DNA from 4 places in the Bradyrhizobium sp. ISRA436 genome. Region 1 is predicted to be linked to each of the others. Evidence: riboswitches for the same ligand, from Rfam matches in the RefSeq annotation. Region 1 holds a riboswitch; each other region holds the start of a gene.
What was found. A riboswitch is a leader RNA that binds a small molecule or an ion and turns the genes downstream of it on or off. The one in region 1 is predicted to bind cobalamin.
Positions count from the first base shown of each region.

Region 2: another riboswitch for cobalamin. It lies ahead of MTX23_RS03070 (TonB-dependent receptor); the one in region 1 lies ahead of MTX23_RS35475 (hypothetical protein).
Region 3: another riboswitch for cobalamin. It lies ahead of MTX23_RS03805 (DUF1636 domain-containing protein); the one in region 1 lies ahead of MTX23_RS35475 (hypothetical protein).
Region 4: another riboswitch for cobalamin. It lies ahead of MTX23_RS24850 (HoxN/HupN/NixA family nickel/cobalt transporter); the one in region 1 lies ahead of MTX23_RS35475 (hypothetical protein).

Region 1 covers NZ_CP094520.1:123,867-127,070, forward strand. Annotated here, with positions in the region: partial or broken gene MTX23_RS35470 (IS110 family transposase) at 1-509, opposite strand, end outside; cobalamin riboswitch at 1,414-1,615, shown strand; gene MTX23_RS35475 (hypothetical protein) at 1,730-2,143, shown strand; gene mntR (manganese-binding transcriptional regulator MntR) at 2,634-3,092, opposite strand.
Region 2 covers NZ_CP094519.1:667,483-670,686, forward strand. Annotated here, with positions in the region: gene MTX23_RS03060 (hypothetical protein) at 1-1,063, shown strand, start outside; gene MTX23_RS03065 (hypothetical protein) at 1,173-1,334, opposite strand; partial or broken gene MTX23_RS03070 (TonB-dependent receptor) at 1,443-1,682, opposite strand; cobalamin riboswitch at 1,677-1,803, opposite strand; gene MTX23_RS03075 (iron ABC transporter permease) at 1,936-2,958, shown strand; gene MTX23_RS03080 (ABC transporter ATP-binding protein) at 2,955-3,204, shown strand, end outside.
Region 3 covers NZ_CP094519.1:812,136-815,339, forward strand. Annotated here, with positions in the region: gene cobN (cobaltochelatase subunit CobN) at 1-516, opposite strand, end outside; gene cobW (cobalamin biosynthesis protein CobW) at 516-1,550, opposite strand; gene MTX23_RS03805 (DUF1636 domain-containing protein) at 1,547-1,921, opposite strand; cobalamin riboswitch at 2,012-2,221, opposite strand; gene cobO (cob(I)yrinic acid a,c-diamide adenosyltransferase) at 2,264-2,914, shown strand; gene MTX23_RS03815 (cobyric acid synthase) at 2,940-3,204, shown strand, end outside.
Region 4 covers NZ_CP094519.1:5,286,153-5,289,356, forward strand. Annotated here, with positions in the region: gene MTX23_RS24845 (UPF0149 family protein) at 1-300, shown strand, start outside; gene MTX23_RS24850 (HoxN/HupN/NixA family nickel/cobalt transporter) at 458-1,618, opposite strand; cobalamin riboswitch at 1,658-1,871, opposite strand; gene MTX23_RS24855 (hypothetical protein) at 2,025-2,762, opposite strand.

The DNA of each region.
Region 1 (3,204 bases):
ATCTGCTACATCCCGTACGATTGCAACCAACGCCTCGACCTTTGTTCGGCCAGCGGCGGCAATGATGCCCAACTCGGCCAAATGTGAGCGCAGGGCGTTGATCGTCTGCGTTTGCTGTTTCACCAGAAGTGCGCGACTCTTCAGGACCATCATTGCGGCTTGTTGCTCAGCCGTTTTGATCGGAACGAAGCGCATGGTCTTGCGAGTCACAGCCTCGCTGATGGCCTCGGCATCCGCCGCATCCGTTTTCCACGCTTCACAAACGGTTTGACGTAAGCTGGTGGGATGAGTCGCACTTCATGGCCGAGAGTTGCAATCTCTCGTGCCCAATAATGAGCGCTGCCACAGGCTTCTATTCCCACAAGGCAGGCTGGCTGCTTCGAGAAGAAATGCAGCACCTCGCTGCGCCGTAGTCTCCGGTTGAACACCGGTGAGCCATCGCCACCCGCGCCGTGAACTTGAAAAATGTGCTTCGCCAAATCCAATCCGATGGTGCTAACCTGTTTCATGGAACGGTCCCTCCTTGTGGCGTTCGAACAACGACCACGTCTTAGCACGATGATGCTGTCGGAGCGGGCCGTTCCACCGCATCAATCAGGATGAGAGCGCGTCTCACCCTGATCGCCGCCGCGCAAAGGAGCGTTCATGAGCCCGATTGGCGAGTCGATCAAGATTGCTACCCACATTGGAGGTGCGCAGGACGGACCGCTTCGTCTTCACCCTAAAGGCTCGCGCCAACTAGCTCGGCCATCGCGAGTACAATCCGCTTTCATCGCTTGGACTTTAGAGCCGATTTCAATCCGTGATCGCGAGGTGTTTTGAGGAGCTTTGAGGCAAATCGCGATGTGCCCACGAGTGGGGCGGATGGGGTCGATTAAGTGATGACGGGTCGAGACAACATAACTCGGGCAAGAGCGAGGACCCCTGGGGTAGTGTCCCACTTCATGGTGGTGCACGATCGAGTTAACGACCCGACACCGTGCAGTGCGGGATAACCGTTGGACCACGTCGTGTACGAAGGATGGATACAAACTGGCTAACACGCCGTGGATGTCGGGAGCAGACTTAAGCTCGTGTGGAAGCCGGGAAGGCCCCATCTGAAAGCCAGCCTTCCAGCCGTATCGGGGTAAACCCGCCGTACGGAATGATAGGGGGGATCGAGGAAACGTCGGCATCATGCGAAGCCCGGTCCGCGCCTCGATCCTACCCAACCGCGGGCGGGCGACCGCCTCCGGTGACCCCGGTCGCCCGCCTCCCGACCGCCTCCCGCGACCCGGTGGCCGAGGAGAAATCCTCGTCCCTACCGCGACCATTCGTACCCGCTCCTTCACTCGCCCCGGTTACTATTCCGCTCGCGTGTGCAGACAACTACAGACTTGTCAGAGAGGGGATTGACTCCGCGCCTCGCCCACTTCTACGATGACGACCGACGGTTCCCCTTCACTGGGATCAAAAGGGAATGCGGTGCGGGGATTTTCCCCTCATGCCGCAGCTGCCCCCGCAACTGTAAGCGGCGAATTTTTCGTCATAGGCCACTGGGAAACTTGGTCCTGGGAAGGCGACGCAAGGTTGAGACCCGCGAGCCAGGAGACCTGCCGTCAGCCGTGGTAACACGCGAAAATGTCGGTCGGGGAGTACAGACATTGCTTTCACCTTGCGTAGGTCCAACTATGTCGAGGTGAGACCTCGTTCGCTGTGACGTGCCACTACGTCATGCCGAGGTCTGCTCGTGTTTTCCGTCATACCCAGGCGGCTGCGCGCCGGCCTGCTCGCTCACAGCTTCCTTCTTCCAGCTCTGCCGCTCGGGATTTGCCCTGCCAAGGCACAGCAAGCTCAATCGGTTCAAACCCTGCCGCCGGTTACGGTCAGTCCGCCCCAAAAACCTGCGGTGAGGCCCGGCCGTCCCGATGGCTGCCGCGCGGCAATCAGGGTGACAGTGCTTCCCAACCAGATTGTCGCGCTATACGATGGCCAAGCGTTCAGCCACGGCCTCACGATCGCAGTCAAAGCCGGCGGCAACGCCTCGCGCAGCACCGACGGCCGCAGCCTCGGACGGCTCGCCTTCGACGCTGAAGCTAGATCAGCAGAACACCAGCGGGAGCCGCCTGAACCTCACGCCGCTGCAGACACCTGCCAGCGTTGAGACGATTACGTCCCAGACCATCGAGGATAGCGGCCAGCATAACGTCACCGATGCGGTGGCCCAGAACGCAGCGGGCTAGTCTCAGCCGAGCCGCGAGCGAATGCACGTTCTAAATATCCGCAAGCGCCAGAACAAGTAGCAGCGGGCCTTAGTATACGCTCCCCGCCGAGCGGAATATTGATCTTGAAGTCGAGGCTTTATTGTGTAGCATCGCCTACCACGCTACTGATTTCCATGTCTGATGATGAACTTCGGTGTCCGCAACGGACTGCGCGACTTCGAGCGGCCTGGATTGATGAAGAGCGGCTTCGTCCCAGGGATTCAGGGCGACGCGGTTCGCGCTCAACTTGCCAGCGATTGGCATCGGTCAAGCTGAGCCTCTCTAGAACACATGTGCAGATGACCCCAGCGATCGGCCCTACGTCTCGAAAGCGGCTGAACCGCAAGCCGATCGGACCTCAACGGCCCGTATAGACGCCCGTAAAGACCGTCAACTGGCCCTCTTCACTCCCGATCTCTTAATAAAATCCGAAAAGGCTTTGAGGGTAGCGTCTGAAACATGATGCTCGATGCCTTCGGCGTCCGCCTCCGCGGTCTCCCGGGGCACGCCAAGCGCGAGCAGCATTTCCAGGACCAGACGGTGGCGCGCGCGCACCCGCTTGGCGAGCGCTTCACCCTCCTCGGTCAGGAAAATACCGCGATAAGGACGAGCCACCGCCAGGCCTTCCCGCTTCAGCCGCGTGATCGTGTTGATCGCGGTCGGATGAGACACCCCGAGCCGCCGCGCGATGTCGGTGGCGCGGGCCTCGCCGGTCGAATCAATCAGGTCGGCAATCAGCTCGACGTAGTCCTCGAGGATCGCAGTCGAGCGCGCCGAACGGGCCTTGCCAAAACGCCGCGCCTGCGCCTGCTCGGTGGGGAGCGCGTGAAGCGATACCGCGACATCCATGGAAGGCTTTGGACGCATGTGAAAAATCCAGAATCTCCAGACATTCGACCATGGGGCCTCCGTAGCGACATTGCAAGCTCACGCAATTGCCTCTCGCCTTCTTGCAACAGCT
Region 2 (3,204 bases), on a different replicon from region 1:
GGCATCGCAACATTTCGACGTGCTGCTGCCGACCCACGAGCAGGGCTTCCTGTTCGCCCGGGGCGAGGCGCGGCTGAAGCCGCGCGTTGGGCTCGCGTTGCCGGATTTCGCCAGCTACCGCGGGGTGCACAGCAAGGCGGGCTTCAGCCGCCTGCTCGATCAACTCGGCCTGCCGCAGCCGCCGACGCGGATCGTCACCTCGCTCGACGAACTGCGCGGGGCGACCCGGTTTCCATCGGTGATCAAGACGTCGATCGGCACTGCAAGCCGCGGCGTGTGGATCGTGCGCGACGCAGGCGATCTCAATCTCGCGCTCTACGATCTCCAAACAAGCGGGGACATCGGTGGAGAACTATTGGTGCAGGACCTCGTCACCGGTACCACCGAGAAGGCGCAGTCGGTGTTTTGCCGCGGCGAGTTGCTCGGCTTCCATGCCTATCGGCAGGTTGCCGCCGGAGTCGGCGGCGGCGAGGCGATCAAGGAGAGCGTCAGCCGGCCGGCGATCCGCCGCTATCTCGAGACGATCGGCGCGCATCTCAATTGGCACGGGGCGCTCTCGGTCGACGTCATCATGCCGCTCGACAGCGCAACCCCGCTGCTGATCGACTGCAATCCGCGGCTGGTCGAGCCGATGAACGCGCACCGCGCAGGCACCGATCTCGTCGATCTGCTGCTGCGGGTCTCGCGCGGCGAGACGCCAGAGCCGCTTGCCGAGAGCCGCGCCGGCGTGCGGACGCATCTTGCGATGCTGGCGCTGCTCGGCAGCGCGTCACGCGACGGCACGCGGCGCGACATCATCGGGGAATGCGGCCGCATCGCCGCGGGCAAGGGTCCCTATCGGGGCAGCACCGAGGAACTGACGCCGGTGCGGCTCGATTGGCCCGGCGCCGTGCCGCTGGCGATCACCGCCGCGCTGCTGCTGGTCTCGCCGCAGCTCGCGTCGTCGCTATCGCGCGGCTTCGGCGCGCATCTGCTCGACGCCGCGAGCATCCGGATAATCGAGAGTGAGGGGTTCTTGCGCGATGCTTCAACGCGTCGTCCTGGCGAAGGTCAGGGCCCATAACCACCGCTGAAAGTTAGTTAGCAGGCTGGGGCCGTAGCTCGCCCTCCAACTCGCTTCAGTGGTAATGGTCCTGGCTTTCGCCAGGACGACGGCGTGGATAGGCATGCGCCTACAACGGCTCGTCGTCATTGCCGTAGCGATCGAGCTTCGGCGTGGCGATGTCGCCGTCCTCATAATATTCGTCGTCCTGCGGCGTTGGGGGCGGCGGAGGCTTTTTCGGCGGCTCGCTGGCCTTGCCGCGACCCTTGCTCTTCTTTCCGGCTTTGCCCATACATTTCCCCTGCGCAATCGATGGTGCCGGAAAATCTATCCCAGTTTGCAAGCGCTTGAAATGCGAGCAGACGGTGCGGCGGGATGCGTCCCGCCGCCCTGCAACGGCTCAGAACGTCGCGCCGGCCCGCACCATGTAGGTCCGGCCCGGCAGCGGATAGGCCGAGAAGCGGCCCGCGGTGAACGAGCTGGCGATGGCGTAGTCGTAGTAGAGCGCGTTGAACAGGTTGTTCACGCCGACCGACCAGAAGAAGCGGTCGTATTGCCCGCTGAGCTTGATGTCGGCCGTCGCGTTGCCGGGAATGCGGCTCTGAGTGTTGGCCTAGTCGTTGTCCATGGTGCGGGAGCTGCAGGCGCGTAACGAAGGATTCACCGCATACAGTTGCGGGGGCAGCCGCGGCCTTGGGGGAGTTTCCCGTACCGCATTCCCTTTTCATCTCATGAAAGAACCGTCATGGTCACTAGGGTTCGGCCGGAGACTAAAGTCAATGCCGGCGGGAGTGGGGCTGCGGCTGGACGGGCACGGTTTTCGCCGAGTGTCGCTTGTCTGCCACGGCGATCGCTGTAAGAGCATTGATCCGATGAGTGTGCAGGATTTTGCCATGGCGACCGAGGTCGCGGCGCGGCGCCGCTTGGCCGCGACCGTGGCGCTCGCTGCGCTCGTGGTGCTGCTCGTGCTGATCTCGCTCGGCATCGGGCCGGTACGGCTGTCGCCGCTCAAGGTGATCGAGGCGCTGTTCGGCGGCGGCAGCGACGTGGCGCAGGTGATCGTGCGCGAGATCCGTCTGCCGCGGACCATACTGGCGTTTGCGATCGGCGGCATTCTGGGATTGTCGGGTGCGGCGCTGCAGGGGCTGTTGCGCAATCCGCTGGCCTCGCCGTCGTTGTTCGGCGCGCCACAGGCGGCGGCGTTCGGGGCGGTGCTGGTGATCGCGCTGGGGCTGGCCGACGTGCGTTCCTACGCGCTGCCGGTCGCAGCGATCATCGCGGCGTTCGGCTCGGTGTTCGCCCTGCTTGCGATCGCGGGACGCAACGCCGGACTGTTGATCCTGATCCTCTCGGGTCTCGCGATCTCCAGCTTCGCAGGTGCCGCGACGGCGCTGGTGATGAATCTCTCGAGCAATCCGTTCGTGGCGCTGGAGATCGCGTTCTGGCTGCTCGGCTCGCTCGAGGACCGCAGTTTCCAGCATGTCGCGATTGCGCTGCCCTTCATCCTGGCCGGCGCGGCCGTCCTGCTCAGCCAGCGAAGCAGCTTCCGCACGCTGACGCTCGGCGAGGAGGCCGCGCAGAGCCTTGGTGTCGATGTCGGGCGGTTGCGGCTGTTCGTCATCTCGGGTGTCGCGCTCGGGGTCGGCGGTGCGGTCGCCGTGACAGGGACGATCGGTTTCATCGGCCTGGTCGCGCCGCATCTGATGCGGCCCGTGATCGGTCACGATCCGGCGCGGCTCCTGGTGCCGAGCGCGCTCACCGGCTCGGCGCTGCTGCTGGCGGCCGATATCGCGGTGCGCATCATCCCTTCGACCTCCGACATCAAGGTCGGCGTGCTGACCTCGATCATCGGCGTGCCGTTCTTCCTCTATCTGATCATGCGCGAACGCCGCGCGCTCGGCGGAGGCGTGGCGTGACGCTGCTGTCCGCAACCGATCTCAACGCCTCGCTCGGCCGCCGAAAAGTGCTGCACGACATCTCGCTATCGCTTGCATCGGGTCATCTGGTGGCTCTGGTTGGTCCGAACGGCGCGGGCAAGACCACGCTGCTTCGTGCGTTGGCCGGGTTGATCCCCTCCCGCGGCGACATCAGGATCGGTGGCGATGTGCTGTCGTCGCTGTCCTTGCGCGAGCGCGCCAAGCGCTTTGCCTATCTGCCGCAGG
Region 3 (3,204 bases), on a different replicon from region 1:
GATCTCGCCGACGACCGGGCCGGCATAGAGCCCCGACGCCAGCGCGAGCTGGGAGATCACGGCCTGCGCCGCAACGGGACCACCCTTGTCGCAGAGCACCTTGAGCCGTCGCAGCGTGGAGACCGGCAGGGTAGAGAATTCATCCAGCCGCAGGTCATCCCGGCCATCCGCCGGCAGCACCGCAAATGCGATGTTGCGCTCTCTTGCCAGGCGATGCAGCGCGGCCAGCCCATATGACCAGTAGGGTTCGCCGCCGATCAGGCGCACGAGAATGCCGCGCGCCTGCGACAATGTCCGTTCGATATAGGTGTCGACCGACAGGGGGTGGCGCAGGTCCGCCAGATTCGCGAGCCGCAACGACGGCAGCGACCCGCAGCCGCGCCGCCAGCCGGATGCGAACGCGGCAAGATCGCTGTCGGAAAACGAGAGCACCGCGAGCTCGGCCGGATCCTGGCCGAGGTCCCTTGGTGTCGCGGTCTCGTCAAGACCGCGGCTCTCGCGGAAGACGACGTGCATCAGACACCAAGTCGCGCCCTGATGGCGGCCTCATCGATATCGCCGTGTTCGCCGATCACGACCAGCTTCGACTGCCTCGGCCGCACGCCCCAGGGCACGTCGAACTGATGCCTCACGCGTTCGCCGACCGATTGCACCAGCAGGCGCATAGGCTTGCCCGCGATCGCGATATAGCCCTTGGCGCGCAGCACATTCTGCTCGCGCGCCAGTCCCTTGATCGATGCGACCAGCGCATCGACATCGGAGACTTCCGGGAGGTCGATCACCACGGAATTGAAATCATTGTGTTCGTGCTCGTCCTCGCCATCGTGGTGGGATGGACGCGCCGCCAAGTCGTCCTCCGCCGCGGCCTCGAGACCCAGGATCACGCGGGCGTCGACCGCGCCGTCGACGACGGGCAACATCGGCACCTGCCGCGGCATTTCGGCCGCGATCGCCAGCCTGGCGGCTTCGAGGCCCTCGGAGCCAGCGAGATCCGCCTTGGTCAGCAGCACGATGTCGGCGCAGGCGATCTGATCCTCGAACACCTCAGACAGCGGTGTCTCGTGGTCGAGACTGTTGTCAGCCGCGCGCTGCGCGTCGACCGCGACCGGGTCGGGCGCAAAGCGGCCGGCGGCGACGGCCTCCGCATCGGCCAGTGCGATCACGCCGTCGACCGTGATCCGCGAACGGATCTCCGGCCAGTCGAACGCTTTAAGCAGCGGCTTCGGCAGCGCGAGCCCCGATGTCTCGATCACGATGTGGTCGGGTCTCACGCGGCGCGCGAGCAATTGCTCCATCGCCGGGATAAAATCGTCGGCGACAGTGCAGCAGATGCAGCCATTGGCGAGTTCGACGATGTTCTCGCTCGGACAATTGGCGTCGGCACACGACTTCAGGATTTCCCCGTCGACGCCTTCGCGGCCGAACTCGTTCACCAGCACCGCCAGCTTCTTGCCGTTGGCGTTCTTGATCAGATGCTGGATCAGCGTCGTCTTGCCAGATCCGAGAAAGCCGGTGACGACGGTGACGGGCACCTTGGTAAGCGTGTTCATTCTGCGGCCTCTGGCACAACGGCTACGGGTGGAATGCGGGCGAGCGATTGCTTGCGAAAGATTTCCGGACGGCTGCGCCACGGCACGATGCCGTCGGGTGCCGCGGCATAGGCGGACGCACCCGCGATCACATCCGTCGCATTTGCCGCGGACAGGCGGCCATAGACATAGGACCAACGCCCCGGCGCACTGAGCGCGACCGAGCAACCCTGGCTGCACGCCGACAGACATTCGACCGGAACCAGATTGACGCCATCAGGCACGCCGGCGTCGAGAATCGCCGCATGCAGCCGCGCGCCGGGCGTGGTCTCACCTTCCGCGAGCGTCTGGCCGGCACGGCAGGTGATGCAGACATGAAGTGTAACGCTCATCGCCCTTCCTGACTGACAGCGGGAGGCGATGAGGCACACGAACCGATCGATGGAAAGGTTCGTTCCCCGTCGCGGAACACCCCGTCCGCTGGTCTCAACTGCTGCGCTGGCAGGTCTCCCGGCTTGCGGAGCAGGGGGCTTCCCTTCGATCCCCGCCTTCCCGATTCCGTTGGGAATCAGTGGCTTTGGGCATCTCTCCGGTCACGGTCGCGGGGGCGGCTGCGCTTTGGGCCGACTTGAGCCCTATCGCATTCCCTCTTCGCCTGTCGTAGGACAGGCACCAACGCAGGGCCCACCATTCGTCCAAGCCCGGAACTTGTCAAGCCGAAGGAACGTCAGATGATGTCTGAACGAGACGCCGCCGAGGACGAAGCCGGTGGCTCCGAGGCCGCGCTGGAAGCCCGCCATGCCGCCAAGATGGCCAAGAAGAAGGTCGCCCGTGATCGAATCATGGCCACCAAGAGCGGTGAGAAGGGACTGATCATCGTTCATACCGGGGCCGGGAAGGGAAAATCATCCTCCGCCTTCGGCATGATCGTCCGCTGCGTGGCACACGGCTTTCCCTGCGCCGTGGTGCAATTCATCAAGGGCGCCTGGGATACCGGCGAACGCCGCCTGCTGACCGGGCATTTCGGCGACCTCTGTCAATTCCACGCGATGGGTGAAGGCTTCACCTGGGAAACGCAGGATCGTGCGCGCGATATTGCCGCCGCGCAAGCCGGCTGGGAGAAGGCCAAGCAACTGATTTCCGATCCAAGCTTGCGTATGGTCGTGCTCGACGAGATCAACATCGCGCTCCGTTACGATTATCTGGCGATCGCCGATGTCGTCGATTTTCTGAAGACGTCAAAGCCGCCGATGACGCATGTCGTGCTCACCGGGCGCAACGCCAAGGAGGAGTTGATCGAGATCGCCGACCTCGTCACCGAGATGACGCTTGTGAAGCATCCGTTCCGGTCCGGCATCAAGGCCCAACCGGGCGTCGAGTTCTGACAGCATAGCCGGGCACGCAAAGGCGATGGCGCGCACATTGATGATCCAGGGGGCGGGCTCGGACGTCGGCAAGTCGCTGATCGTTGCGGGCCTCGCGCGCGCGGCGAAGCGGCGCGGCCTGCGCGTGCTGCCCTTCAAGCCGCAGAACATGTCGAACAACGCGGCCGTGACCGTCGATGGCGGCGAGATCGGACGCGCGCAGGCGCTGCAGGCACTTGCCGCCGGCGTCGAACCGCATACCGACATGAACCCGGTGCTGCTGAAGCCGGAGAGCGATGTCGGCGCCCAGA
Region 4 (3,204 bases), on a different replicon from region 1:
CACCGGTGCGACCCCAGCGGCAACATCGATGCGCATCCCTGGTGCCAGGGTTTCTATGCCGCGATGCGGCTCAGACTGTCGGCGTGGGCGCCGTTGCTCGACGTCAACAACGTCAATCACGGCCTGCTGCTGCCCATCCTGCTGTATTGTCGCGACGATCAGGCCCGTCCGCTGCTCGGACCGCTACGAAGCGGTCGCGAAACCGAGGATTTCCTCCGTAACGCCCACCTCGATATCCCAGCCGTCGTCGAGGCGCTGCGCCAGCACTGGATGCCCATCCGCTACGCACGCAACCGCTAATCATCGCGGACGTGGGAGCTCATACCGGTTACCTTTGTCATCGGGCTCATCATCGCTGTGATCGCGGCCGTGGAGCTATGGCTGCTGCGTCACATGCCGCACTCAAAGGCCTAAGCAGCTTAGCCGCAGTCGGAGCGGCTCGAAGCGGAAATGACGCTCAATCCGATGCAGTCTCCTTCTCGAGCCCCAGCCAACGATAAATCCCAAAGGACAAAGCCCAGCTCGCCAGAAACAAGCCGACAACCAGATACCCGAAGTTAGCAAGGCTTTCGCTAATATCGGAAACTGCAACCCAGAATTCCCCCTCTAGTTGGAATTTGCTTGCAATCAGCCCTAGGGCCTCGACCCCTCCAATCAGGAGCGCGACCACGACAGAGATGGCAGTGATAGTAAGGTTGTACCAGAGCTTTCTGACCGGATTGAGAAAGGCCCAGCCGTAGGCACCCACCATCAAGACGCTGTCGGTTGTATCAACGAGCGTCATGCCCGCTGTAAACAACGCAGGAAAAACCATCACATTGCCGAAGCTCAGTCCGCCAGTTGCTTGGCCGGCGGCCACAGTGAAGAGGCTGATTTCAGTCGCCGTGTCGAAGCCTAGTCCGAACAATAGACCCACTGCCAGCATCTGCCAGCTTGCCGTTACCATGCGGAACAGGGGCCGAAGAATTCGAGACATGAAGCCCGTGCCCGACAAGAACAGGTCGATTTCTTCACCGTGCGCATCGCCACCGCGTCGTGCCCGCTGAAAATTCTGCCAGACGCCACGCAGGATCACGAGATTGATAGCGCCGACCGAGAGCAGGAAGAATGCGGATGCGGCGGTCCCGATGATGCTACCGACGGACTTGAATTGCTGGAACTGGCCTTGCAGCGCAAATGCGGCGGCGGCAATCGCCGCGACAGCTAGTGCAATCGAGAGCGAGTGCCCGAGCGAGAAAAACAAGCCCACCGCGAGCGGGTGCTTTCCTTCCTGCATCAACTTGCGGACTACATTGTCGATTGTCGCGATGTGATCGGCATCTACGGCGTGTCGAAGGCCGAGGACATAGGCGAGTACAGCGGTCCCTAGCAGCGTTGGACGGTCTGAGAAAGCAACTACGGCCCATGTAACGGCCAGAACATTGAATGTCAGCAAAAAGGCGTAGAGAGCGACAATTCTTGATCGAGAGACGACTGATCTGTCGTCGATAGCGAATTTCAGATACGTCAGCATGACGCAGCCTTCACCTGATCCCGAGGCGCGCCAAAATTTAACGGGATGAATAAGCTGAAAGCCAATGCGGCCCTCCATCTGCGAGACAAACCGAACAATCGTCATCACAGCGCGAGAACCGCCCCTAGCGCGCGCACCGCACGCCGGATGGATGACTGTTCAGGCCGGTCTCCTGACTTGCGGGTCGTCGCTCGGTTTTCCGCCTTCCCGGGCTAAGAGGCTCAGTGGCTTCCTGGAAAAGAGCTAACCGCCTACAGTTGCGGGCGCAGCTGCGGATTTGGCTTCGCGTTTGCGATACCTCACCGCATTCCCATGTCGCTGGTCTCTCGACCAACGAACCTGAACTGCCCGATCATCACGCTAACTTCGGAGTTGTCAATACAGCCGGAAGCCTTCCGTTTTGTAGATACGGATACGTAGGGCACGACCCGATTTCAGCTTTGTGTTACAACCGGTAAGGCTCGGAACGAGCACATGATTCTGCTACTCTTCCAAGACCCGACAATGTTACTCAAACTGGAGCGTGGCGGTCGCCGCTGCCGCGCCGCTGTGCCAATTGGTCGTCGGCCGTCGCCTGCTTGCCACGCGCAATTCCGCGATGCATGCGCGTGCCGCGCCGCTCGATTTGCGAATACGGAATTTCTTTGCAGTTGAGCCGCGCCCGCGCCTCGGGCTTCAGGAAATAGATATAGCGCATCTGATAGCCGTCGAGCGGTTCGCCCTGGCCGGACCATGAGCCGCCGGTTTTCGCAAAATGCTTTGCGCGGTTCTTGCCGGTGACTTGCGTCATTTTGTGCGTCACCGAGCCGTCGGGCAGTCGCAGCAGGCTTTTGTTCTGCTTGATCCCCGTGAGCGTGAAGCCGGCCGCGCGATAGATCGTCCCGTCGCCGCACTGGCATCCATCGGCGAACGAGATCACCCACTCGATGTGCGGATAATGCTTTTTGATCATCCGCAGCGCGATCGAGAGCGCGCGGCTTTCGCTGTTGCGGGGCAGCGCTTCCGAGAACGCCAGCCGGTTCAATTCGAGAAAGCCATTCCAAGCAGTATCGCGCACCAGCCCGAGAATGTTGCCCTTGTCTATCGACGGGCCGAATGTCATCGCGCCTTCAAGCCGCCCGCCGATAAAAACGCCGAGCGCGAGGAACGCATTGTTGACGGCCTTGTGGCTGTAGTGCAGCCGGATGATCAGCGCGTCGGCCTCTTTTTTCGCGATCGGCGCGACGGGGATGTCCCTAGCCTGTCCCATGGTTAGTCACTGAGTTCGTAGCGCATGATTCGAGACTCCGGTTCGGGGGTTGCGGCGGTACATCAACCCACAACGGCCCGTCGCGGAGGCGCCAATGCTCAGTGAGACATGCGGAAGCGGCCGAACGTCCGGTTTGCGCCACAAGCGTCCCTTCCCGAGACGGGACGTTTTGACCCGGACCGTAGTTTTCGATCTGCGGGACAGAATAAGGGCAACCACTCCGTCCCGAAACCGCGACCACTCCCGTAGCGGAGTCTAATGCGTAAGTGCGCTGGGGGGCTGCTGAAGCCCCTCAGGCGCGGCTCCTGTAGCAGGCGCCGCCCTCGGACAAACGACTCGAATCTCACGATACCTTTGAAGCGCTCCCCCATTTCCTTCGACAACAACGCGGCCGGCTCCCGGACCGCGCGGACGTCGCTGGAAACGGCTCGGTCCTCCCTAG